DNA from 4 places in the Paraburkholderia sp. CHISQ3 genome. Region 4 is predicted to be linked to each of the others. Evidence: predicted binding sites of a transcription regulator. Region 4 holds the regulator's gene; each other region holds the start of a gene.
The links. Region 4 encodes HrcA, which represses chaperone genes, less so after heat shock. Its sites were predicted from a motif close to TTAGCACTCNNNNNNNNNGAGTGCTAA; they were not measured.

Region 1 (5,605 bases), 410 kb from region 4:
GAACTACGCTACGTGCCCGCTGGCGACGCACCGGACAACGAACCGCTCGCGGGCCGGCACGTTCCGGCGCTATAACGCTCGCCGAATACGGCCCGCTCCTTTTCACTCATCCATAGACACCATCATGGCAACTCCCACTCTCGATCCGAATGCGCCCGCCTTCACGCGTCGCTATATGAACCTCGCCGACCCACGGCTCGGTGCAAAGGCGCTCTTTGCCAGCGACGAATTTTTCGCGTCGAAGGAACGCATGCTCGACCCGCAGCCCGCGGTGTTCATCCCCGGCAAGTACGACGAACACGGCAAGTGGATGGACGGCTGGGAGACGCGCCGCAAGCGCACCACAGGACACGACCACTGCGTGGTCCGGCTCGCGCGCCCGGGCATCGTGCATGGCGTCGATCTGGATACCAGCCACTTCACCGGCAACTTCCCGCCTGCCGCATCGATCGAAGCGTGCCATACCGGCGACGACGTGCCGTCGGAGGACGCACAGTGGCACGTCATCGTGCCCGCGACTACGCTGCAGGGCAATCAGCATCACTACGTCGAAGTGAGCGATGCGCGCGCCTTCACCCATCTGCGCGTGAATCTGTATCCGGATGGCGGACTCGCGCGTCTGCGTGTATACGGTCAGCCGAAACGCGAATGGGAGAGTATTGAGCGCGGCAGTCTCGTGGATCTCGCCGCCGTCGAGAACGGTGCGTATCTTGTTGCCGCGAACAACCAGCATTTCGGGCCCGCGTCGCAGATGCTGATGCCGGGGCGCGGCGTCAATATGGGCGACGGCTGGGAAACGCGGCGCCGCCGTGAACCGGGTAACGACTGGGCGATTGTCGCGCTCGCGCGGCCGGGCACGATCCGGCGGATCGAAGTCGATACCGCGCATTTCAAGGGTAATTTTCCGGATCGCTGCTCGTTGCAGGCGGCATCGGTGGTGGGTGGCACGGACGAGTCGCTGGTGACGCAGGCGATGTTCTGGCCGGTGCTGCTCGCCGAACAGAAGCTGCAGATGGACCACGTGCATACGTTCGCGGCGGAACTTGCAGCGCTTGGGCCGGTGACGCACGTGCGCTTTAACATCTTTCCGGATGGCGGCGTGTCGCGGCTGCGTTTGTGGGGTGAGCTCGGCTAAGGGCACGCATCGATGAAGACATTACGGCTAGAACGTCTGACGCGCGAAGCTTTCGCGCCATTCGGCGACGTGATCGAACTGGCGGGCGCGCGGCATTTTCCGATCAACGGCGGAACGACCGAGCGCTATCACGATCTCGCGAACGTCGACGTTTGCGCAGACGGCGGCCGGCCGCTGATCAACCTGTTTCGCGCGCAACCGCGTGCATGGCCCATCGAGATCGCGATGATGGAGCGGCATCCGCACGGCAGCCAGGCATTCGTTCCGCTTGCGGATGTTCGCTATCTCGTCGTGGTGGCACCCGCTGGCGAATTCGATGTTGCAAGGATGTGCGCGTTCGTGAGCGACGGCTGGCAGGGCGTGAACTACGCGCGTGGCGTGTGGCATCACCCGCTGCTCGCGCTCGATCGCGTCAGCGATTTCGTCGTCGTGGATCGTGGCGGCGTGCAACCGAACTGCGACGAGATCGAACTGCCTGTCCCGTTACGACTCGCGATGGAAGCCGGGTGATGCTACGCGCGTAAGTCGATCACGCTCGGCAAATACCTGTCGCGGCTTCACTGCAGAGCAAGGACGCAGCGCGGCCAGCGTCGCCTCCTTGCTCCCGTGCTGTGAAAGTCCGCTTGTGCAGTGCTCAGTTCGGATGGGCGTTCGCGGCTTCTGTTGCTTTCTTGAGTTCGTCGCTAGCCTCGACAAGCAGCGCACGTGCCTTTCCGGCGTGTCCGCCGAGGTCCCATTCATTGGCCTTCTGTGCATCGTTGATCCGCGTACTCGCCTCTGCGACCAGACCCTGCGCGACACGCAGGTTGGGGTGTCTGTCGCCGGTACTCTTCGGTGCGGTTTGGGCAAACGTCGAGAAACTGCACAAGGTCGCTGCGAGAACCGCGGTACTCAGAACGAAGCGCTTCATATGATTTTCTCCTTTGGGGGCACATGCTAGGCGGGCGGCGATGTGCTGCCATTCCCGGGGGTATGCCGGCGAGCCGTGAGGCTGCTTACCGTGCTCCTTTCTAACGAAACCGGGTCTCTGAGCGTTGACGCGGAATGGTATGCGTTCCAGATAGGCGCGCGAACCAGATAAGGTCAGATCGATCTGCACTGCGAAATAGTGAACCTGCCGATGGCGTGACCATGACTCAAGTCCCCGCCCGCTAAGGTGCCGTCAGGCCGCTATCGATAGCCCCAGAAACATGACGGCACCGCGCCATCGAAGCTGCTATCCGCCGAAGGACCCGGTCAGATTTGCCGTTTTTTCGCTTACTAGGGGATTTCCCTGGTCATGGGGCGTTCTTCAGATAGGGGCAGCGCGCGCGAGGGGCCGGTGTCGGCTCCAGTGAGTTACGTCGGGTAGGAGTGGGGGGAGAGCATCCTGCTGTTTATAAAGGATATTTAATTGAATTCCTGCTGTTTCGATACGGTGCAGGGTGCAATTTCAAGCGAGCGAAATCCAAAGTAACGCGATTCTCGCCACCCCAACTTCACCCACTTCTTGAATTTGTCATCCCTCGTCCATATAATTGGCACTCACCGCACGAGAGTGCTAACAACATCGCCGGTTGGCCCGCCAGCCGGGTTTTCTCAGCGTTCTTCAGTCTCAATCAAGAGAGGAGTGTGTATGAACCTTCGTCCTTTGCACGATCGCGTGATCGTCAAGCGTCTGGATCAGGAAACGAAAACCGCATCGGGCATCGTGATCCCCGAAGCCGCAGCAGAAAAGCCGGATCAAGGCGAAATCCTGGCCGTCGGCCCGGGCAAGCGTGACGACAAGGGCGCACAGATCGCGCTCGACGTGAAGGTCGGTGACCGCGTCCTGTTCGGCAAGTACGCTGGCCAGACCGTCAAGGTCGACGGCAACGAACTGCTCGTGATGCGCGAAGAAGACATCATGGCTGTGGTGCAGAAGTAAGTTTCGCATCCGGTTATTTTCAAGAATTCAAGGAGTTAGAAGATGGCAGCTAAAGACGTCGTATTCGGTGATTCCGCCCGTGCCAAGATGGTTGAAGGCGTGAACATCCTCGCCAACGCTGTGAAGGTCACGCTCGGTCCCAAGGGCCGCAATGTCGTGCTCGAGCGCAGCTTCGGCGGCCCGACGATCACGAAGGACGGTGTGTCGGTCGCGAAGGAAATCGAGCTGAAGGACAAGCTCCAGAACATGGGCGCGCAAATGGTCAAGGAAGTGGCTTCCAAGACCAGCGACAACGCCGGCGACGGTACGACGACCGCAACGGTCCTCGCACAATCCATCGTTCGCGAAGGCATGAAGTACGTCGCATCGGGCATGAACCCGATGGACCTGAAGCGCGGCATCGACAAGGCTGTGAACGCAGCGATCGAAGAACTGCGCAAGATCAGCAAGCCGTGCACGACGAACAAGGAAATCGCCCAGGTCGGCGCGATCTCGGCAAACAGCGATACGTCGATCGGCGATCGCATTGCTGAAGCAATGGACAAGGTCGGCAAGGAAGGCGTCATCACCGTCGAAGACGGCAAGTCGCTGCAAGACGAGCTGGACGTTGTCGAAGGGATGCAATTCGATCGCGGCTACCTGTCGCCGTACTTCATCAACAACCCGGACAAGCAAGTTGCTGTGCTCGAAAACCCGTTCGTGCTGCTGCACGACAAGAAGGTTTCGAACATTCGCGACCTCCTCCCGGTCCTCGAGCAAGTTGCCAAGGCTGGCCGTCCGCTGCTGATCATCGCTGAAGACGTCGAAGGCGAAGCGCTGGCTACGCTGGTGGTGAACAACATCCGCGGCATTCTGAAGACCGTTGCTGTCAAGGCTCCGGGCTTCGGCGATCGTCGTAAGGCCATGCTGGAAGACATCGCGATCCTGACCGGCGGTCAAGTCATCGCTGAAGAAACCGGCCTGACGCTCGAAAAGGCAACGCTGGCCGAACTGGGTCAAGCGAAGCGTATCGAAGTGGGCAAGGAAAACACGACGATCATCGACGGTGCTGGCGAAGGCGCAAACATCGAAGCGCGCGTGAAGCAAGTGCGTACGCAGATCGAAGAAGCGACGTCGGACTACGACCGTGAAAAGCTGCAAGAACGCGTGGCCAAGCTGGCCGGCGGCGTGGCAGTGATCAAGGTCGGCGCTGCGACCGAGATGGAAATGAAGGAAAAGAAGGCACGTGTCGAAGACGCACTGCACGCAACCCGCGCAGCCGTTGAAGAAGGCATCGTGGCTGGCGGCGGTGTGGCACTGATCCGCGCGCGTTCGGCAATCGCCGGCATCAAGGGCGACAACGCCGATCAAGACGCAGGTATCAAGATCGTGCTGCGCGCGATGGAAGAGCCGCTGCGTCAGATCGTCACGAACGGCGGCGAAGAAGCCAGCGTCGTGGTGGCAGCAGTTGCAGCAGGCAAGGGCAACTACGGCTACAACGCTGCAACCGGCGAGTACGTCGATCTGGTCGATGCAGGCGTGGTCGATCCGACGAAGGTAACGCGCACGGCACTGCAAAACGCCGCTTCGGTAGCTGGCCTGCTGCTGACGACCGACGCAGCTGTCTGCGAACTGCCGAAGGAAGATGCACCGATGCCTGGTGGTGGCGGCATGGGTGGCATGGGCGGTATGGGCATGGACATGTAATTTCGGCTTCTGCCGGATTGCATGTGGGAGACGCGCCGCGAGGCGTGTCCCCCAAACGAAAAACCCGCAAGCGATTGCGGGTTTTTTTATTGCATCGATGCTTGCTTCGTTACGCGTGGATCAGGGCGCCGAGAGATACCGGTCCTGCAGATAATCGAAGATGCGCGCAACACCGCCGGCCTTCGACAACGCTGTCGTGTCCACCGTCAGGTCAGGATCGGTTGGCGGCTCATAGGGCGCGGATACGCCGGTGAACGATGGAATTGCGCCGGAGCGTGCCTTCGCATAAAGACCTTTCGGGTCGCGGCGCTCGCAGTCGTTTACCGACGCAGCGACGTACACCTCGATAAATTTGTCGTGCCCGATAATCTCGCGAGCCATCGCGCGATCTTCCCGCATCGGCGATATCAGCGCGACGATCACAATCAGCCCGGCATCGTTCATGAGCTGTGCGACATGCGCAACCCGACGAATATTCTCGTGCCGGTCTTCCGCGCTAAAACCAAGATCGCTGGTGAGGCCGTGCCGGACGCTGTCGCCGTCGAGCACATAGCATGCGCGACCCTCCGACATGAGCTGGCGTTCCAGTTCGAATGCGAGCGTGGACTTGCCTGCTCCCGACAGACCCGTGAGCCACACGGTCATCGATTTCTGTCCAAGCACCTGGGTTCTCTCGTTGCTGGTAATGATCCCACTGAAGCGCTGCAGGAAGGGCTGGGTGCGAGCGGCAACAATAGTCGTTCCATCTTCGGGTGCTGTGTCACCGCTTTCACAATGGGGTTCGACGGCCGACGGGTGTAAGTGAGGGGTTTTCAATTTGGGTTATCTCTCTTGCCGGTTCTTCTACAAAACCTGTAGCCGGTCATTTCTCCTGTTTG
Region 2 (5,605 bases), on a different contig from region 4:
AATACCGAAGAGCCCTTCGCCGCGCGTATCGAGCTGGCGCCGCAGCGCGCTGTCCGACGACGCGCTCGCGGCCGCCTCGAACAGCACGAGCGCAGTCGCGCCGACACGGAACGTCGTGGCCCGTGCGCCAAAGCCCGCCAGTGGGGCGGATAACACGGGGGTGTCGATACCAAGCAGCGCGGCGTAGCGCCGCGTGCTCACATCGAGATCGCGCACCGCGACCGCGAGACTCGCGATACCGCGTACGCCATTCGCGTGATGCCGTACCTCGCCTTCCGGCACGCGCAACCGGCGCGGCGTGATATCGCCGCACAGGAACGGCAGATCGGCGGTAGAGGGCCGGCCGGTCTGCCATGCAAGCCGCTCGCCATCGGGCCGCATGCGGCCGCCGTCCTGCGGGCCGTCGTAGGACAGTCCGCGCACGCGCGCCCCTTCGATTGCCGCGGCGACGCTGCCAGGCCCAGGCAAGAGCGCGAAATCGACGAAGCCGTCGCCGTGCTGTTCGCCGATCGTCCACCAGCGCCGTTGCGGCGCGGGCCGCAGGAAGGCGATCAGTTCGATATAGCTGCCGTCCGCGAAACCGATCAGCGCGTTGTGCGTGACGCCGTCGGCGTGCGTACCCCCGCGCTGTACGGTGAAGCCGAGTGCGCCCAGATCGTCGACGGTTGCGTCGAGGTCGCGAACGCGAATCACCAGATGGTCCACCGTTAATGCAGATTGCGTCATCCTGCGGGCTCCGTTTAATTCAACGCGACAGCAGCGGCTGCGCCGACCGGCGTGCCCTGCAATGCGACCGAACGCGATCCGTCCGGACCGACCGGCACGTCGCCGACCAGCGTCGTGCGGTACAGCTGGCGATCGAACTCGAGGTCGAAGATATCGGTCGGCGCCAGATGCGCCGTGGTGCGGTTGTCCCAGAACGCGACGCTACCCGCTTCCCATTTGAAGCGCACCGTAAATTCAGGGCGCGTGACGTGTTCCCACAGCAGTTCGAGCAACGCCTGGTTTTCGCGCGGCGTAAGGCCGACGATCTGCTTCAGAAAACCCGGGCTCACGTATAGCGCACGCTCGCCGGTTTCGGGGTGCACGCGCACGAGCGGATGCTCGGTGACGAGTGTGTTCTGTTCGACCGCGGCATTGAACGCGTCCGTGCCTTGCGCACCGCTGGGCGGCGCGAAGCGATGCACGCCGCGCAACCCGTCCACAAACGCGCGCAACGGCGCCGACAGCTTGCTGTAAGCAGCGACGAGGTTGGTCCATTGCGTATCGCCGCCATACGGCGGAATCGTCACGCCGCGCAGGATCGACGCATATGGTGGGTTGATCGCGGCGGTGACGTCGGTATGCCAGCCTGTCCACGGACGCTGCAGCGCCGGACCTTCGAAACGCGTCGCCTTGCGGAACTTCGAGATCGAGTAAATGGCCGGATGTCCTTCGACGTGCCCGAACACCGGGTGGCCCACCGTCAGCTCGCCGAATTGCGCGGAGAACGCAACGTGCTGCTCGTGAGTCAGAAACTGCTCGCGAAAGAACACGACGCGCCACGCGAGCAGTGCAGCGCGGATCTCCGCGATCTGCTGCGGGGACAGCGGTTTCGTCAGGTCGACGCCGTGAATTTCCGCGCCGATATGCGCGGACAGTGGCGAGACCTCGATCGACTGCGATTGCAAGGTAGATTCAGATGCGGAAGACGGCGGAGAGACCACGGCGTTCATCGGATGCTCCTGAAGAATGGGGTGTTTCACGCGTACGGCGGGTGTTGCATCATGCGTGGCACCGAACGCACCGGTCAACGTCCGGCTTCGAGTTTTTTCTGCTATCGATTCCGCGCCGACGCATGACGTTACGCCGCGAAAAAGCGGTTCGCCGGTCGCGGCAGCCCGAGATGTTCGCGCAACGTCGAGCCTTCATACTCGCGACGGAAAATGCCGCGCCGCTGTAGTTCGGGCACCACCTGATCGACGAAATCGTCGAGACCGCCAGGCAGGAACGGAAACATCACATTGAAGCCATCCGAGCCCTCTTCCACCAGCCACTGCTCCATCTGATCCGCAATCGATACCGGCGTACCGATCATCTCCAGCCCCGAATAACCGCCGATCCGTTGCGCGAGCTGGCGCACCGTCAGTCCTTCTTCGCGTGCCCAGTCGACCACGCGCTGGCGCGCACTGCGGCTCGCGTTGCTCTCTGGAATCTCAGGCAACGGACCGTCCGGGTCGAGATGCGATACGTCGTGACCGAGCGCGATCGACAGCGACGCAATGCCGCTGTCGTAGTGCACATAGCGGTCGAGCTCGGCGCGCTTGTGCTGTGCTTCGTCGAGCGACGAACCGACCACCACGAACGCGCCCGGCAGGATCTTCAGATGGTCGCGCGCACGGCCGAGTGGTTCGAGGCGCGCCTTCACATCGGCATAGAAGCGCTTGCCCTCGGCGAGATTCGGTTGCGCGGTGAAAACTGCGTCGGCGGTTTCGGCGGCCAGTTGCCTCCCTGCCTCCGACGACCCCGCCTGCACGACGACCGGCCAGCCCTGCACCGGCCGCGCAATGTTCAGCGGGCCGCGCACCGACAGATGCTCGCCCTTGTGATCGAGCACGTGCAGTTTCTCCGGCTCGAAATAGACACCGCGCTCGACGTCGCGCACAAAAGCATTGTCGGCCCAACTGTCCCACAGGCCGGTCACGACGTCGTAGAACTCGCGCGCCCGGTGGTAGCGCTCACCGTGCTCGACGTGTTCGTCGAGACCGAAGTTACGCGCGGCCTCCGGGTTCGACGTCGTCACGAGATTCCAGCCGGCACGGCCGCCACTCAGATGATCGAGCGACGCGAAACGCCGCGCCACGTGATACGGCTCGTCGAACGTCGTTGACGACGTCGCGATCAGGCCGAGGCGCTCGGTGACTGCGGCGAGCGCGGACAGCAGCGTCATCGGCTCGAACGACGTAACCGTATGACTGCGCTTTAACGTATCGATCGGCATGTTGAGCACCGCGAGGTGATCGGCCATGAAGAACGCGTCGAAGCGCGCGGCTTCGAGCCGCTGCGCGAAACGTTTGATCAGCGCGAAGTTGAAGTTCGCATCGGGCGCGGCGCCCGGAAAGCGCCATGCGCCGGTATGAAGACTGACGGGGCGCATGAACGCGCCGAGATGCAATTGACGGGAGCGGGTCATGATGTGGGATCACGATGTTGGACAAGTTCGATTCGGCGATCAAACGGAACGCTCACCATACGCCAGACGCAAAAAACTGGCAGGACCCGCATGGCAGAAGGGTTTTTACACGACGCAGCCAAGGCATGCCGCCGTCCGCCATGACAGAACCGCGTGCAAATGCCGTACACCGATAAGGTTGTGCGAATCCGTTATTGGAGTACACGACGGCACGTTTCTATACTCGGGCTTCGGTCAGCACTCGCCAGTGAAGAGTGCCAATTCATCGATACAGGAAAGCAGATGAGCCTACGTCCGTTACACGATCGCGTGATCGTCAAGCGCCTCGATCAGGAAACCAAAACCGCGTCGGGCATCGTGATTCCCGACAGCGCCGCAGAAAAACCCGACCAGGGCGAAGTCCTCGCAGTCGGCCCGGGCAAGCGCGACAACGACGGCAAACGCATCGAGCCCGATCTGAAAGTCGGCGAGCGCGTGCTGTTCGGCAAGTACGCGGGCCAGGCCGTCAAGGTCGACGGCAACGAACTGCTGGTGCTGCGCGAAGACGACATCGTTGCCGTCGTGAACGCGCGCTGATCGCTTCGCCTCATACACAAAGGAATCGGAACATGGCAGCCAAGGAAATCGTTTTCAGCGACAACGCGCGCACCAAGCTCGTCGAAGGTGTGAATCTGCTCGCGAATGCAGTGAAAGTCACGCTCGGGCCGAAGGGTCGCAACGTCGTGATCGAACGCAGCTTCGGTGCGCCGGTCGTGACGAAGGACGGTGTATCGGTAGCGAAGGAGATCGAGCTGGCGGACCGCCTGCAGAACATCGGCGCGCAACTGGTGAAGGAAGTTGCGTCGAAGACCAGCGACACCGCCGGCGACGGCACGACGACGGCAACGGTGCTCGCGCAGGCGATCGTCCGTGAAGGCCAGAAGTACGTCGCGGCCGGGCTGAATCCACTCGATCTGAAGCGCGGCATCGACAAGGCCGTCGCCGCGGGCATCGAAGAGCTGAAGAAGATCAGCAAGCCGACCACCACCAGCAAGGAAATCGCCCAGGTCGCGACGATCTCGGCGAACGGCGAGGAATCGATCGGCCAGCGCATCGCCGAAGCGATCGACCGCGTCGGCAAGGAAGGCGTGATCACCGTCGAAGACGGCAAGACGCTCGCCGACGAACTCGATGTGGTCGAAGGGTTGCAGTTCGATCGCGGCTACCTGTCGCCGTATTTCATCAACAACCAGGACCGCCAGGTCGCGGTGCTCGACACACCGTACATCCTGCTGCACGACAAGAAGATTTCGAACATCCGCGACCTGCTGCCGGTGCTCGAACAGGTCGCGAAAGCGGGACGGCCGCTCCTGATCATCGCGGAAGACGTCGAAGGCGAAGCGCTCGCAACGCTCGTCGTGAACAATATTCGCGGCATCCTGAAGACGGTCGCCGTGAAAGCACCGGGTTTCGGCGACCGTCGTAAAGCGCTGCTCGAAGACATCGCGATCCTGACCGGCGGCCAGGTGATCGCCGAAGAAACCGGCCTCACGCTCGAAAAGGCGACGCTGGCCGAACTGGGTCAGGCGAAGCGCATCGAAGTCGCCAAGGAAAACACGATCGTGATCGACGGTGCCGGCGACAAAGCGAGCATCGAAGCGCGCGTGAAGCAGATCCGCGTGCAGATCAACGAAGCGACCTCCGACTACGACCGCGAGAAACTGCAGGAACGTGTCGCGAAACTGGCCGGCGGTGTCGCTGTGATCAAGGTGGGCGGCGCCACCGAAATCGAAGTGAAAGAAAAGAAGGATCGCGTCGACGATGCGTTGCATGCGACACGTGCGGCTGTCGAGGAAGGCATCGTGGCGGGCGGCGGTGTTGCCTTGATTCGCGTCAAGCAGGCAATCGCGGGGTTGACTGGCGCGAACCGGGACCAGGATGCGGGTATCAACATCGTGCGTCGTGCGCTCGAAGAACCGCTGCGGCAGATCGTCACGAATGCGGGCGAGGAAGCGAGCGTCGTCGTCGCGAAGGTCGCGGAAGGCAGCGGTAATTTCGGCTACAACGCGGCAACCGGCGAGTACGGCGATCTGGTGGAATCGGGTGTGCTCGATCCGACCAAGGTCACGCGCACGGCGTTGCAAAACGCGGCATCGATTGCGAGCCTGTTGCTGACAACCGATGCCACTGTGTATGAGGCGCCGAAAGATAGCGCGGCTGCGGCGGCGCCGGGTGGTCCTGGTGCGGGGGGTCCGGGCTTCGACTACTAGACTGAAGCAAAGAACCGGGCTAGTGCCGTCGCTCTGGTGCTAGCCCGGTCAACGTCGCTTTCATGAACTGCCGAAAGTCCTCGTGAACGAATCGTGAAATGAACCAGCCGTCGGGCAACCCCTTCGGACTGAACGAATATTCCCAACGAATGTGCGTGCCGCGGTCGCTTCCTGAGAAACGAAA
Region 3 (5,605 bases), 190 kb from region 4:
GCGGGTGCGAGCGTACCGCGTGCGGCGCGCTACATCGCGGCGCTCGGTGGGGCGGCTAATCTGACGCTCGTCGATGCGTGTACGACGCGGCTGCGTCTGTCGGTGGTCGATCCGGCGCAGGTGTCGGAGCCCGAGCTGAAGACGATTGGTGCGCGCGGCGTGCTGAAGCGCGGCGGTAACAGCGTGCAGGTGATCATCGGGCCGGAAGCGGACATCATTGCCGATGAGATTCGTGCGACGCTTGCTCAAGGTGGTGGTGCGGCGGATCTCGGTGCGCAACCGGCGAGCGCAGCGGCGACAGCGGCTGCAACGCGTGCTCCTGCTGTTCCGGTGGTGCCGGCGGCGACCGGTAGCGGTCCGCTCGACCCGGACCCGACACGCTGGCTGGCGGTGTTCGGCGGCGCGACAAATATCGTGTCGCTCGATGCGGTGGCGGCTACGCGGCTGCGGATCGTGGTGCGCGATCCGTCGTCGGTGGATCGGCAGCGGCTTGCGGCGCTCGATGTGGCGTGGGTGTCGGCGGATACGTTCCACATCGTCGTCGGCGATGCGGCGCAGCGCTACGCGCAGCAACTGACGGCGCGGCTGCCTGCTACCGGTGGCGCAGGCGGTGCGGCACCGTTGCCTGCATGACGCGATAGTGATTAGAGGCTCAAGCGGTTTGCGCGCGATGCGTGAACCGCGGCGATACGAAAAAGCGCTGCCCTTTGCGAGGCAGCGTTTTTTTATCGGCTGCGGTTGTGCAATACGGGTACTGGTGAAGTCTGCTGCGTCGGCAGCCCAGTTCAATTGACGTACGCAAAAAGAGCCGCGCCGCCTTTCGAGGGCGAGGCTTCGGTTCAGCACCCTGCGGCGCCAGACCGTGGCCATACGTTATGCGTAGCGACGCGTATTCGCCCAGTGCAATTGACGTGCGCAGAAAAAAGCCCTGCCGTCTTTCGAGGGCAGGGCTCCGACTCGGCACCTTGCGGCGCCAGGCCATTTTCATGCGTTATGCGTCGTTACGCATATTCGTTCAGCGCACCACGCATCTTCTTCATCGCACTGGCTTCGATCTGGCGAATGCGCTCGGCGGAAACACCGAATTCGGCGGCAAGATCGTGCAGCGTCGAGCCACCCGAGCCGTCGTCCTCGACGTGCAGCCACCGTGCTTCGATGATGCGGCGGCTACGGGCGTCGAGCGAATCGAGCGCGGCGGCGATGCCGTCGCTCTGCAGCTTGTCGCGCTGACGCGCGGCCAGCACGGCGGTCGGCTCGTTGTGCGAATCGGCGAGGTAGGCGATCGGCGCGTACGACTCTTCACCGTCTTCGATCTGGCCTTCCAGTGCGATGTCACCACCCGACAGGCGCGTTTCCATCTCGGCGACTTCTTCGCGCTTCACGTTCAGTTCTTTCGCGAGACCTTCGATCTCTTCCGGCGTGAACGCCTGCAACCCCTGCTTGTGGCTGCGCAGGTTGAAGAACAGCTTGCGCTGCGCCTTCGTGGTGGCGACCTTCACCGTGCGCCAGTTGCGCAGGATGTACTCGTGAATCTCGGCCTTGATCCAGTGCATGGCGTACGACACCAGCCGTACGTTCTGCGTCGGATCGAAGCGCTTCACGGCCTTCATCAGGCCGATGTTGCCTTCCTGGATCAGGTCGGCATGCGGCAAGCCGTAGCCAAGATAATTGCGCGCGATCGACACGACGAGCCGCAAGTGCGACAGCACCATACGACGGGCGGAATCCAGATTGTTTTGTTCCCGGAACTCCGTGGCGAACTGGCGTTCTTCTGCTGGCGTCAGCATCGGGATCCGGTTCACGGCCTGGATGTAGGCGTCGATGTTGCCCAGCTGGCCGGGCAGCAGCGAAGATTGCGCGAGCGCCAGTGCACCTGCCGGAGCGGCCTTAGCCGACGACGGGCTCAGAGTACTCGGAAGGGTCATTGCGTTGCTCACGTAGGAAACTCCTTTGAAATCAGCAAAAAAGCGTAGTCCGAATACGACTCCACGCGGGATGTTAGCACTCTCAATAACGGAGTGCTAACACTTAGAGTGTGTGGGGTCTTCAAGGTTCCATTCCGCCTATTGGAATTCATATTCTAATAGCATTATACCCCTCTTGTACCCTCACTGCAGCATTCGCGCGATGGGCGTAGGATCTACCCGCGGAGCACGGCCAGCCTTGTAGAAAGAGCGATTTTTTCGGAATTTGAGGTAGCTATTTGCCAGATTTGGCATTCCTCAGATGATCTCTTACTTATGACCTGCTTCAGGATAACGGCTTCCTTCCACTCGACGATTTCGAGTTCGACCGGGCATTTAGAGGTGTTCGATGAAGAAGAAGAACGATGCGGCGCGCGCACTGGCACTCAAAATTACCTTGCTTGGCGGTCTACTGGCGGCATCCGGTGCGGCGTGCGCCGATCAATCGGGCAATCAGTTTGGCATTCAGATCGCCGGCGGCACCGCCGACCATCATGTCCATAAGCTCGATCTGGGCGGGGTGTGGGATCCCGGCCTGACCTGGTGGTATATCGGCGACTGGCATTTCACGGTGGTGGCGGAGGCGCACGCGGCGTGGTGGCACACCGATGAAGGCAACGTCCACGAGAACATCGGCGAATTCGGCTTCACGCCGGTATTTCGCTTCATCAAGGGTTCGGGGACCATCCGCCCATTCTTCGAAGCGGGCTCGGGCATCCGGCTGCTGACGAGCCCCACGATCTCCCGTCGCTACAACCTCGGATCGGCGTTCCAGTTCGCCGATATGGTCGGTGTGGGCGCGCAGTTCGGCAATCATCAGCAGTATCAGGCGGGCTACCGGTTTCAGCACGTATCGAACGGCGGTATCAAAGAGCCCAATCCTGGTATAAATTTCAGCCAGCTATATTTGCAATATAACTTCTGACGACCGCGGCCGCGTGCAGGCTCAAGTCGGTGTAAAGGGGCTGAGCAATGGCGGCAAAAATGATCGAGGCGATTCGCGAACTTGAACGCGACCGCTTTCGGGCGATGGTCGACGGCGACGGGCCTTTGCTCGACTCGCTGCTTTCGGACGGCGTGAGCTATGTGCACACGAACGGCAAGCGCGAGACCAAGCGGCAGTTCATCGACGCGATCACCGCGGGCCGCCGACGCTACCGGCAGATCGAGATCCAGTCGCAGGAGGTTCTACCGGTGGGCGACACCTGCGTCGTGACCGGCCGCGCGCTGATCGAAATGGAAGCGAACAACGGCGCGCTGCTGTTTCCGATCGCGTACACCGCGATCCATACGCAGGAAGGCGGGCAGTGGCGGCTCGTTGCCTGGCAGGCAACGCGGTGTGCGATCGAATGATGCCTGGCTGAACCTTGCACCCCTCGCGCTGCTGGCGCCTACTCCGTTCTCTTACCCGCAATCTCGACGATCACGCCCACCTGCCGCGCAATCGCATCGGGCACCGGCGCGTCGCCGCGCAGTACCGCATCGATCCACGCAGCGGTCGTCGCGGCGTCGCGTGCTTCGGGGAGCGCCACAGCAGGCGCATCCGGCGACGAACGCTCGGCCACTAGCAGCGTCTCGCAGACCCCGTCGTGCAGCCAGTCCACCTGCACCTGACGACGCGTATCCGCAACCGCTTCGCCTTCCGTGCCGCGCGCGAGCAGCGCGCCGCCCGCGGCGGCATCCAGATGCGTGCTGAACAACTGCGTGAGACTTTCGCGATAGGGCGGGTGCGTGTAGTTGACGAGCCGCAGGCCGGCGGGCGCAAACGGCTGGAGAATTTTTACGAGCGTGTGCGTCGAATTGCGCACACCCATGCGCGCGCGCAACGCGAGGAGCCGCGCGAGCTTTGGTGCGAGTACGGCAGTCGGCGCAAACGCGACGCGCCGTGTGGCGAGCCCGCTTTCGATGTCGCCGTGCGACTGTGCCGCCGCGATACCCAGTTGCGCGAAAATCTCGGCGCTCGTGACGCGACCCGGATCTTCGACGACCCCGTGCACGAGGACCGGCACGCCTTCGCGGGCGAGCAGCAGCGCGAGCAGCGGCACGAGGTTCGGCTGCTTGCGCGCACCGTTGTAGCTGGGAATCGACACCGGTCGATAGTTTCCGTGTGTGCCGTGTACGACCCGGACCGGCTCGAACGATGCGTGCGCCGCGGCCAGCATCGCGGCGAGTTCGTCGGCGGTTTCGCCTTTCACGCGATAGGCGAGCAGCACCGCGCCCAGCTCCAGATCGCCCACGCGGCCGTCGAGCATCGCGCTGTAGAGCGCATGGGTGTCCTCGGGCGTTAGCGCGCGTGCGCCGTTCGGTCCGCGACCGATCTCCTTGATGAAGCGGGCGCACGGAAACGCGGACGAGGCGGCGGGAGCGGAGGAATCGGTCATGGGTGGCGTGCAGCGGCGTAGCGCAGTGGGCAAGGGGAGCGAACCTGCATTGTAGGGCCATCGTGCGTCGGGCCAGCGGTGGTGTCACACCCGCCGCTTCGCTGCCCGCCCCGCCGACACCGTCCCAGCCCGCGCGTTACACTCGCTACTTCCGGCGCCGCGCGGGCGGCGCCCTGTCCAGAACGGAGAATGGGATGAGTTACGTGTTTGCCCCGGCGCCGGTTGTCGCGGTGCCGGTTGCCGGGACCGGCGATCAGTTCGCGGTGCGCCGCATCTACTGTGTGGGCCGCAATTACGAGGCTCATGCGCGTGAAATGGGACACGATCCCGACCGCGAGCCGCCGTTCTTCTTCTGCAAGCCCGCGGACGCAGTCGTGTATGTCGCGCCCGGTGCGACCGGCGAATTTCCGTACCCGTCGCAATCGAAGAACGTGCACTTCGAAATGGAACTGGTCGCTGCGATCGGCAAGGCCGGCAAGGACATTCCCGTCGATAGCGCACTCGATCACGTGTACGGCTACGCGCTCGGGCTCGACATGACGCGCCGCGACCTGCAAGGTGAAGCGAAGAAGCTCGGTCGTCCGTGGGACACGGGCAAGGGCTTCGATCATTCGGCGCCGCTGGGCCCGATTCATCCGGTGTCCGAGGTCGGGCACATCGGTAGCGGCGAGATCTGGCTGACCGTCAACGGCGAAGACCGCCAGCGTTCCGACGTGTCGCAACTGATCTGGTCGGTGGCCGAGACGGTTGCTTATCTGTCCACGCTGTTCGAGTTGCAGCCCGGCGATCTGATCTTCACCGGCACGCCCGAAGGCGTCGGCCCCATCGAGAACGGCGACCTGATGAAGGGTGGCGTGGCCGGGATCGGCGAATTCAGCGTGCGCGTGGCCTGAGCCGCGCGCGGAGGAGACACGGAGCATGAAGCTTTACAGCTATTTCCGCAGCTCCGCATCGTACCGTGTGCGGATCGCGCTGAGTCTGAAGAACCTGCCGTACGACTACGCGCCGATTCACATGCTGCGCGACGGCGGCGAGCAGTTCAAGCCGGAATACCGCAAGCTGAATCACGACGCCGTCGTGCCGACGCTGGTGGACGGCGACGACGTGCTGACGCAGTCGCTGGCGATCATCGAGTATCTCGAGGAGACGCATCCGCAGCCGCCGCTGTTGCCGGTTGCACCGCGCGATCGCGCATATGTCCGTTCGATCGCATTGCAGATTGCCTGCGAAATTCATCCCATCGATAACCTGCGCGTGTTG
Region 4 (5,605 bases):
CTGGAGCTCGACGATCTTTGCCTGGGCTTCGGCCAGCGCGGCTTCGGCCTCACCGGCCGAGCCTTGCGCAGCGGCAGCATCTTGCTGCAAGGCGGCGTCTGCGGCTTCGTCCAGCTTCGCCGGGTCGGCGGACGCCGGATTCTGGCCTGTCGGGTTCTCTTGCGTGTTTTCCATGTCGCTGAAAGTCGTTAGAAATATAAAAACGGAAGCCAAAAAACCAGGCGGGGGCGTGTCGCTCGCGTCCGGCGCATTGTCATGTTGCTAATGCGCGACGTGCAACGACCTGTCCCCCGCTCGCTAGCAGTGCAAATAGGTGCGAAAACGCCGTTTTCAAGCCTTCCGGGACGGTTTTTGCACCGCAGCCGTGCTGCGGAAACGCCCGGTTACAACCATTACCCAGCCTTCATCAGATTGAGATTGAGCGGCATTTCCGAGTGGCCTAAACTCCATCCAAGCGTGAGAAAAGGCAGGTTTACCCTGAGCTTACGCGAGCCCATCACCGTCCGTCCCAATTGCCTGTTTCCATCCTGTGTTCAGGGGGTACCGTGAAACTGACCTTTGCAATATCGGTGGTCGCCTTGGTACTCATTGCGGGGACCACGACCATCTGCATGTCCGGGGCCGTCAACGAGAGCACGACCGAATATGGCGGCGTGCACGCGACGATGGAAAAGCTGTTCAATCCCCACCTGAAAGTCTGTCGATAATGCGCCGGTCGCGTTTCGTCGGCCGGCCCTGCAACGCCTCTGCGGGCTCCCGGTACGTCTTGCGGCGCTCCAGCTCCTGCTGCCGTTTCGCCTTGCTGTCCGCGGTTTCCGCGTAGAGCGTCTGGACTACGCTGGCCGGCCCGCGCACGTCGCACAGGCCCAGCACCTCCACCTGCCACACCATCCGTTCGATCTCGATCTCGACCAGGTCGCCGACGCGCACGTCTCTGGCCGGCTTGACCGTCGCACCGCCAATCCTCACCTGCCCTTTCTCGACCGCCGTGGCCGCCAGCGAACGCGTCTTGAAGAAGCGCGCCGCCCATAGCCACTTGTCGATCCGCAGGCGTGCGCTTGCGTCGGTTGAAATGCGGTAGTTCATCGGTTGCTCCGGGTCGCGGCGGCGCCTTCCTGCGCGGCGCTACGAAATTCAGGTGCCGGGCCCGTTGTCCAGCCCGGCGACGCAACGGCAGCGCTCATGCCGCCGCCGCGCCGTGGGTTTGCGGCACCTGCACCGGCCAGCCCTGCAGATTGATCGCCACGATTTCGCCAAGCGCCGCGATCCACGCCGGCGCCGTATTGACGCAGGGAATGCGGTGAAACTCCTTGCCGCCCGCGTGCACGAACTCGTCGCGAACTTCGATGCCGATTTCCTCGATGGTTTCGAGGCAATCGGCGGTGAAGCCGGGGCAGAACACGTCGGCCCGTCGCACGCCCGCCGCGCCCAGTTCCTTCAGCGTCGGCGCGGTATACGGCTGCAGCCATTCGGCCTTGCCGAAGCGCGACTGGAAGGTCACCCGGCATTCGACCGAGCTCAGCTCGAGCGCCTGCATCAGCAGCGCGCCGGTTTGCTGGCATTGCTCGTGGTAGGGATCGCCGAGATCGAGCGTGCGTTTAGGCACACCGTGGAAACTGAGGATCAGCTTGTCGCCGGCAGCGAAATCCGGGCGGCCGTGCGCGTGCCAGTAATGCTGTACCTGGGCCGCGAGCGCCGCGATGTACGCGGGATGGTCCGCGTACTGGCGCACAGTACGGATCTCGGGCTGGTTGCGCATGCGCCGCAACGCCGCGAACGCGTCGTCGAAGGCGGTCGCAGTCGTCGACGACGAATACTGCGGATACATCGGCATCAGCAGCACGCGTTCCGCGCCGGCGAGCTTCAACTGGTTCAGCATCGCCGGTATGCCCGGCGTGCCGTAGCGCATCGCGTACTCGACGATCGTCGTATAGCCGTTCGCCTGCAGCAACTGACGCAACGCGTCGACCTGCTTCTCGGTATGCACGCGCAGCGGTGAGCCTTCCGGCATCCAGACCGCCGCGTATTTCTTCGCCGACGAAACGCCACGAAACGGCAGGATCAGCAGACGCAGGATGATCTGCCACAGCACGGCGGGAATCTCGACGACACGTGGATCGGACAGAAACTGCGCGAGGTAGCGGCGCACCGCGCGGGGCGTTGGCGCATCGGGGGTGCCGAGATTGATCAGCAGCACGCCGACGCGATGTGCCGCGGCAGGCTGCGAAGGCCGCTCGAGATCGAAACGCATAGGCAACGGGTCGGCGCGCGGGGCGCGGAGTGAGAGGCGAAAGCGGCCATTATAGCGGCGCGGCTCGCCGGACCAACCCGCAACCGCCGCGCCTGTCGCGTCCGCTGGCCATCCGGCCGATTGGCGGCGCGGCCACCGGCCCGGCATCATCCACCATCGCAAGGGAAGACTGCGGGAACCACCCTACTGCTGGCTAAGAGTCAGCGAGAGCAGCCGCGCGGTGATATCGACGATCGGGATCACGCGGCTGTAGGCCATGCGCGTCGGCCCGATCACGCCGAGCGTGCCGACGATCGTGCCGTTCACCTCGTACGGCGCGGTGACGACGCTCATCTCCTCGATCGGCACGAGGTTCGATTCGCCACCGATGAAAATCTGCACGCCCTGCGCATGACTCGACACGTCGAGCAACTGAAGGAGGCTGGTCTTTTGGTCGAATATATCGAACAGCTTGCGCAGCCGCGCCATGTCGGACGACAGGTCGGCCACTTCGAGCAGATTGCGCTCGCCGGAAATCAGCACGGTTTCACCGGTATCGGTGTCGTCGGTGCTCGCGGTGACTGCGGCGTGCATCAACGTCGTCATGTCGCCGCGCAGCGCATCGATCTCTTCGCGCAGGCGGCGGCGCACCTCGTCGAAGGAGAGACCGGCGAAATGCGCGTTGATGTAGTTGGACGCTTCGGTCAGCTCGGACAGCGAGAAGTCGCGCTGCGTCGCCATGATGCGGTTCTGCACATCGCCTTCGGGTGTCACGATGATCAGCAGGATGCGCTTGTCGGACAGGCGCATGAATTCGATCTGCTTGAACACGTGGCTACGCCGCGGCGTCAGCACGACGCCGGCGAACTGCGACAGGCTGGACAGCACGCTCGCCGCGGCCGCGACGATTTTTTGCGGCTCGCCGGCCTGGAGCGTGGTCTTGACGGTCCGGGTGACGGCTTCTTCGTCGGCGGCGGACTCCATGGTCAGCATCGTGTCGACGAACAGCCGGTAGCCGCGTGGCGTCGGAATCCGGCCCGCCGACGTATGCGGGCTGATTACGAGTCCCAGTTCCTCGAGGTCGGACATCACGTTGCGAATCGTCGCGGGGCTCAGTTCCAGCCCGGAGTAACGCGACAGCGTGCGCGAGCCGACCGGCTGACCTTCGGCGATGTAGCGCTCGATCAGCGTTTTGAGGAGGGTTTGTGCGCGGGGATCTAGCATGACGAAAAATTTTAGCTCAATGGCGCTACAAACGATATGACCGGGATGTCGCCATCTATCCCAGCCGGCTTTGTCGCCCGTCAGCAGCTGCATGGCAGAGGTGCCGCCGCGCGCCCGATGCGGTCCTGTCATCGGCGCTTCACCATTCTAACGACAATCCTGTCCATGCAAGCCCGCTTTCGGTCCCGGCGCGCCGCCAGGATTGGCCACGGTTCTTTTCGACACCTACCTATGGTGTAATGCCGGCATGCAAGTTACCACCCAGTTCAAGACCGTCGCGCTCATAGGGCGCAGCAACACGCCCGGCATCGGCGAGCCGCTGACGAAGCTCGCCGCCTGCATCGAGAAGCGTGGCTTCGAGGTCGTGTTCGAAGCGGACACAGCCGCCGAGATCGGTGCGTCCGGCCACCCCGCGCTGCGGCTCGCCGAGATCGGCGCGCGCGCGGATGTCGCGGTCGTGCTCGGCGGCGACGGCACGATGCTCGGCATCGGCCGGCAACTGGCGCCCTACCGCACCCCGCTGATCGGCATCAACCACGGCCGGCTCGGCTTCATCACCGACATCCCGATCTCCGACATGTACGAAGCGGTCCCGCAGATGCTCGCGGGCAGCTTCGAGCGCGAAGAACGCACGCTGCTCGAAGCGCGCATCATGCGCGCCGGCGAACCGATCTATCACGCGCTCGCGTTCAACGACGTCGTCGTGAATCGCAGCGGCTTCTCGGGCATGGCGGAGTTGCGCGTCTCGGTGGATGGGCGCTTCATGTCGAACCAGCGTTCCGACGGTCTGATCGTCGCGACGCCGACCGGCTCGACCGCGTACGCGCTGTCGTCGGCGGGACCGATTCTGCATCCGCAGTTGCAGGGCCTCGTGCTCGTGCCGATCGCGCCGCATGCGCTGTCCAACCGGCCGATCGTTCTGCCGGACGACTCGAAGGTCGGCATCCAGATCATCTCGGGCCGCGACGTGAACGTGAACTTCGATATGCAGTCGTTCACCGCGCTTGAGCTGAACGATACGATCGAGGTGCGCCGCTCGCGCCATACGGTGCCGTTCCTGCATCCGGTCGGGTATAGCTATTTCGCGACGTTGCGCAAGAAGCTGCACTGGAACGAATACCCTTCGCACGAAGACGATCCTGAAAACTGAGCTGAGAACCGAACGCTCGCCTCGCCCGTCACCGCCTGCCAACCAGACCACCTCCATGCTTCGCCATCTCTCGATACGCGACTTCGTCATCGTCGCCGCGCTCGATCTCGAATTCGACAGCGGCTTCACGGTTTTCTCGGGCGAAACGGGCGCGGGCAAATCGATCCTGATCGATGCGCTCGCGCTTGCGCTCGGCGCGCGCGGCGATGCGAGCGTCGTGCGCACCGGTGAAGCGCGCGCCGACATCACCGCCGAATTCGATACCCACGGCGAAGTCGAGCAATGGCTCGACGACCAGGCGCTCGGCATAGCCGGCGATGCCGCCGGCAACACGGTGCTGCTGCGACGCGTGCTCGATGCAAACGGCCGCTCGCGTGCGTTTGTCAACGGCACGCCGGCCACGCTTACGCAACTGCGCGAACTCGGTGAGATGCTGGTCGATATCCATGGGCAGCATGCACACCAGTTGCTGATGCGGCCCGATGCGCAACGTCAGTTGTTCGATACGCACGCCGGCCTGCTCGAAACTGCCGCAGTCGTGAACCGTGCATGGCGCGGCTGGCGCGACGCCGCTCAGGCTGTCGAACTCGCGCAGACCCGCGACCGCGAACTGCAACTCGAACGCGAGCGCCTCGCCTGGCAGCTCGCCGAACTCGACAAGCTCGCGCCGCAGCCCGGCGAATGGGAAGACGTGAATGCCGAGCATCGGCGGCTGTCGCACTCGGCGAATCTGATCGACGGCGTACAGGGTGCGCTCAATGCGCTGTCCGAATCCGACGAAGCGATGCTTTCGCAGCTCGGCACGATCGTCTCGAAGCTGCGCGATCTCGCGGAGATCGACCCGGCGCTGAACGACGCGCTCGCCGCGCTCGAGCCCGCCGAAATCCAGTTACAGGAAGCTGCCTACTCGCTGTCGCATTACGCGCAGCGGCTCGAACTCGATCCGGACCGGCTCGCCCAGGTCGAAAAGCGGCTCGAAGCCTTGCACTCGGCGGCACGCA

Region 1: groES (co-chaperone GroES) is a predicted target of HrcA. The motif match lies at 2,653-2,679, and genes of this name have one in related genera.
Region 2: M0D65_RS09055 (co-chaperone GroES) is a predicted target of HrcA. The motif match lies at 3,407-3,433, and genes of this name have one in related genera.
Region 3: rpoH (RNA polymerase sigma factor RpoH) is a predicted target of HrcA. The motif match lies at 1,999-2,025, and genes of this name have one in related genera.

Annotation. Positions count from the first base shown of each region.
Region 1 is NZ_JALPRG010000001.1:170,474-176,078, reverse strand. It holds gene M0D65_RS00820 (C4-dicarboxylate transporter DctA) at 1-75, shown strand, start outside; gene alc (allantoicase) at 125-1,135, shown strand; gene M0D65_RS00810 (ureidoglycolate lyase) at 1,148-1,645, shown strand; gene M0D65_RS00805 (hypothetical protein) at 1,770-2,045, opposite strand; gene groES (co-chaperone GroES) at 2,751-3,041, shown strand; gene groL (chaperonin GroEL) at 3,084-4,727, shown strand; gene cysC (adenylyl-sulfate kinase) at 4,848-5,435, opposite strand.
Region 2 is NZ_JALPRG010000003.1:451,720-457,324, reverse strand. It holds gene M0D65_RS09070 (VOC family protein) at 1-726, opposite strand, end outside; gene M0D65_RS09065 (TauD/TfdA family dioxygenase) at 741-1,715, opposite strand; gene M0D65_RS09060 (LLM class flavin-dependent oxidoreductase) at 1,844-3,172, opposite strand; gene M0D65_RS09055 (co-chaperone GroES) at 3,455-3,748, shown strand; gene groL (chaperonin GroEL) at 3,781-5,421, shown strand; gene M0D65_RS09045 (hypothetical protein) at 5,441-5,605, opposite strand, start outside.
Region 3 is NZ_JALPRG010000001.1:771,670-777,274, reverse strand. It holds gene nagE (N-acetylglucosamine-specific PTS transporter subunit IIBC) at 1-633, shown strand, start outside; gene rpoH (RNA polymerase sigma factor RpoH) at 1,002-1,937, opposite strand; gene M0D65_RS03470 (acyloxyacyl hydrolase) at 2,314-2,889, shown strand; gene M0D65_RS03465 (nuclear transport factor 2 family protein) at 2,937-3,317, shown strand; gene ybiB (DNA-binding protein YbiB) at 3,356-4,345, opposite strand; gene M0D65_RS03455 (fumarylacetoacetate hydrolase family protein) at 4,540-5,238, shown strand; gene maiA (maleylacetoacetate isomerase) at 5,264-5,605, shown strand, end outside.
Region 4 is NZ_JALPRG010000001.1:580,048-585,652, forward strand. It holds gene grpE (nucleotide exchange factor GrpE) at 1-174, opposite strand, end outside; gene M0D65_RS02585 (RNA-binding S4 domain-containing protein) at 679-1,086, opposite strand; gene hemH (ferrochelatase) at 1,181-2,251, opposite strand; gene hrcA (heat-inducible transcriptional repressor HrcA) at 2,435-3,454, opposite strand; gene M0D65_RS02600 (NAD kinase) at 3,702-4,604, shown strand; gene recN (DNA repair protein RecN) at 4,660-5,605, shown strand, end outside.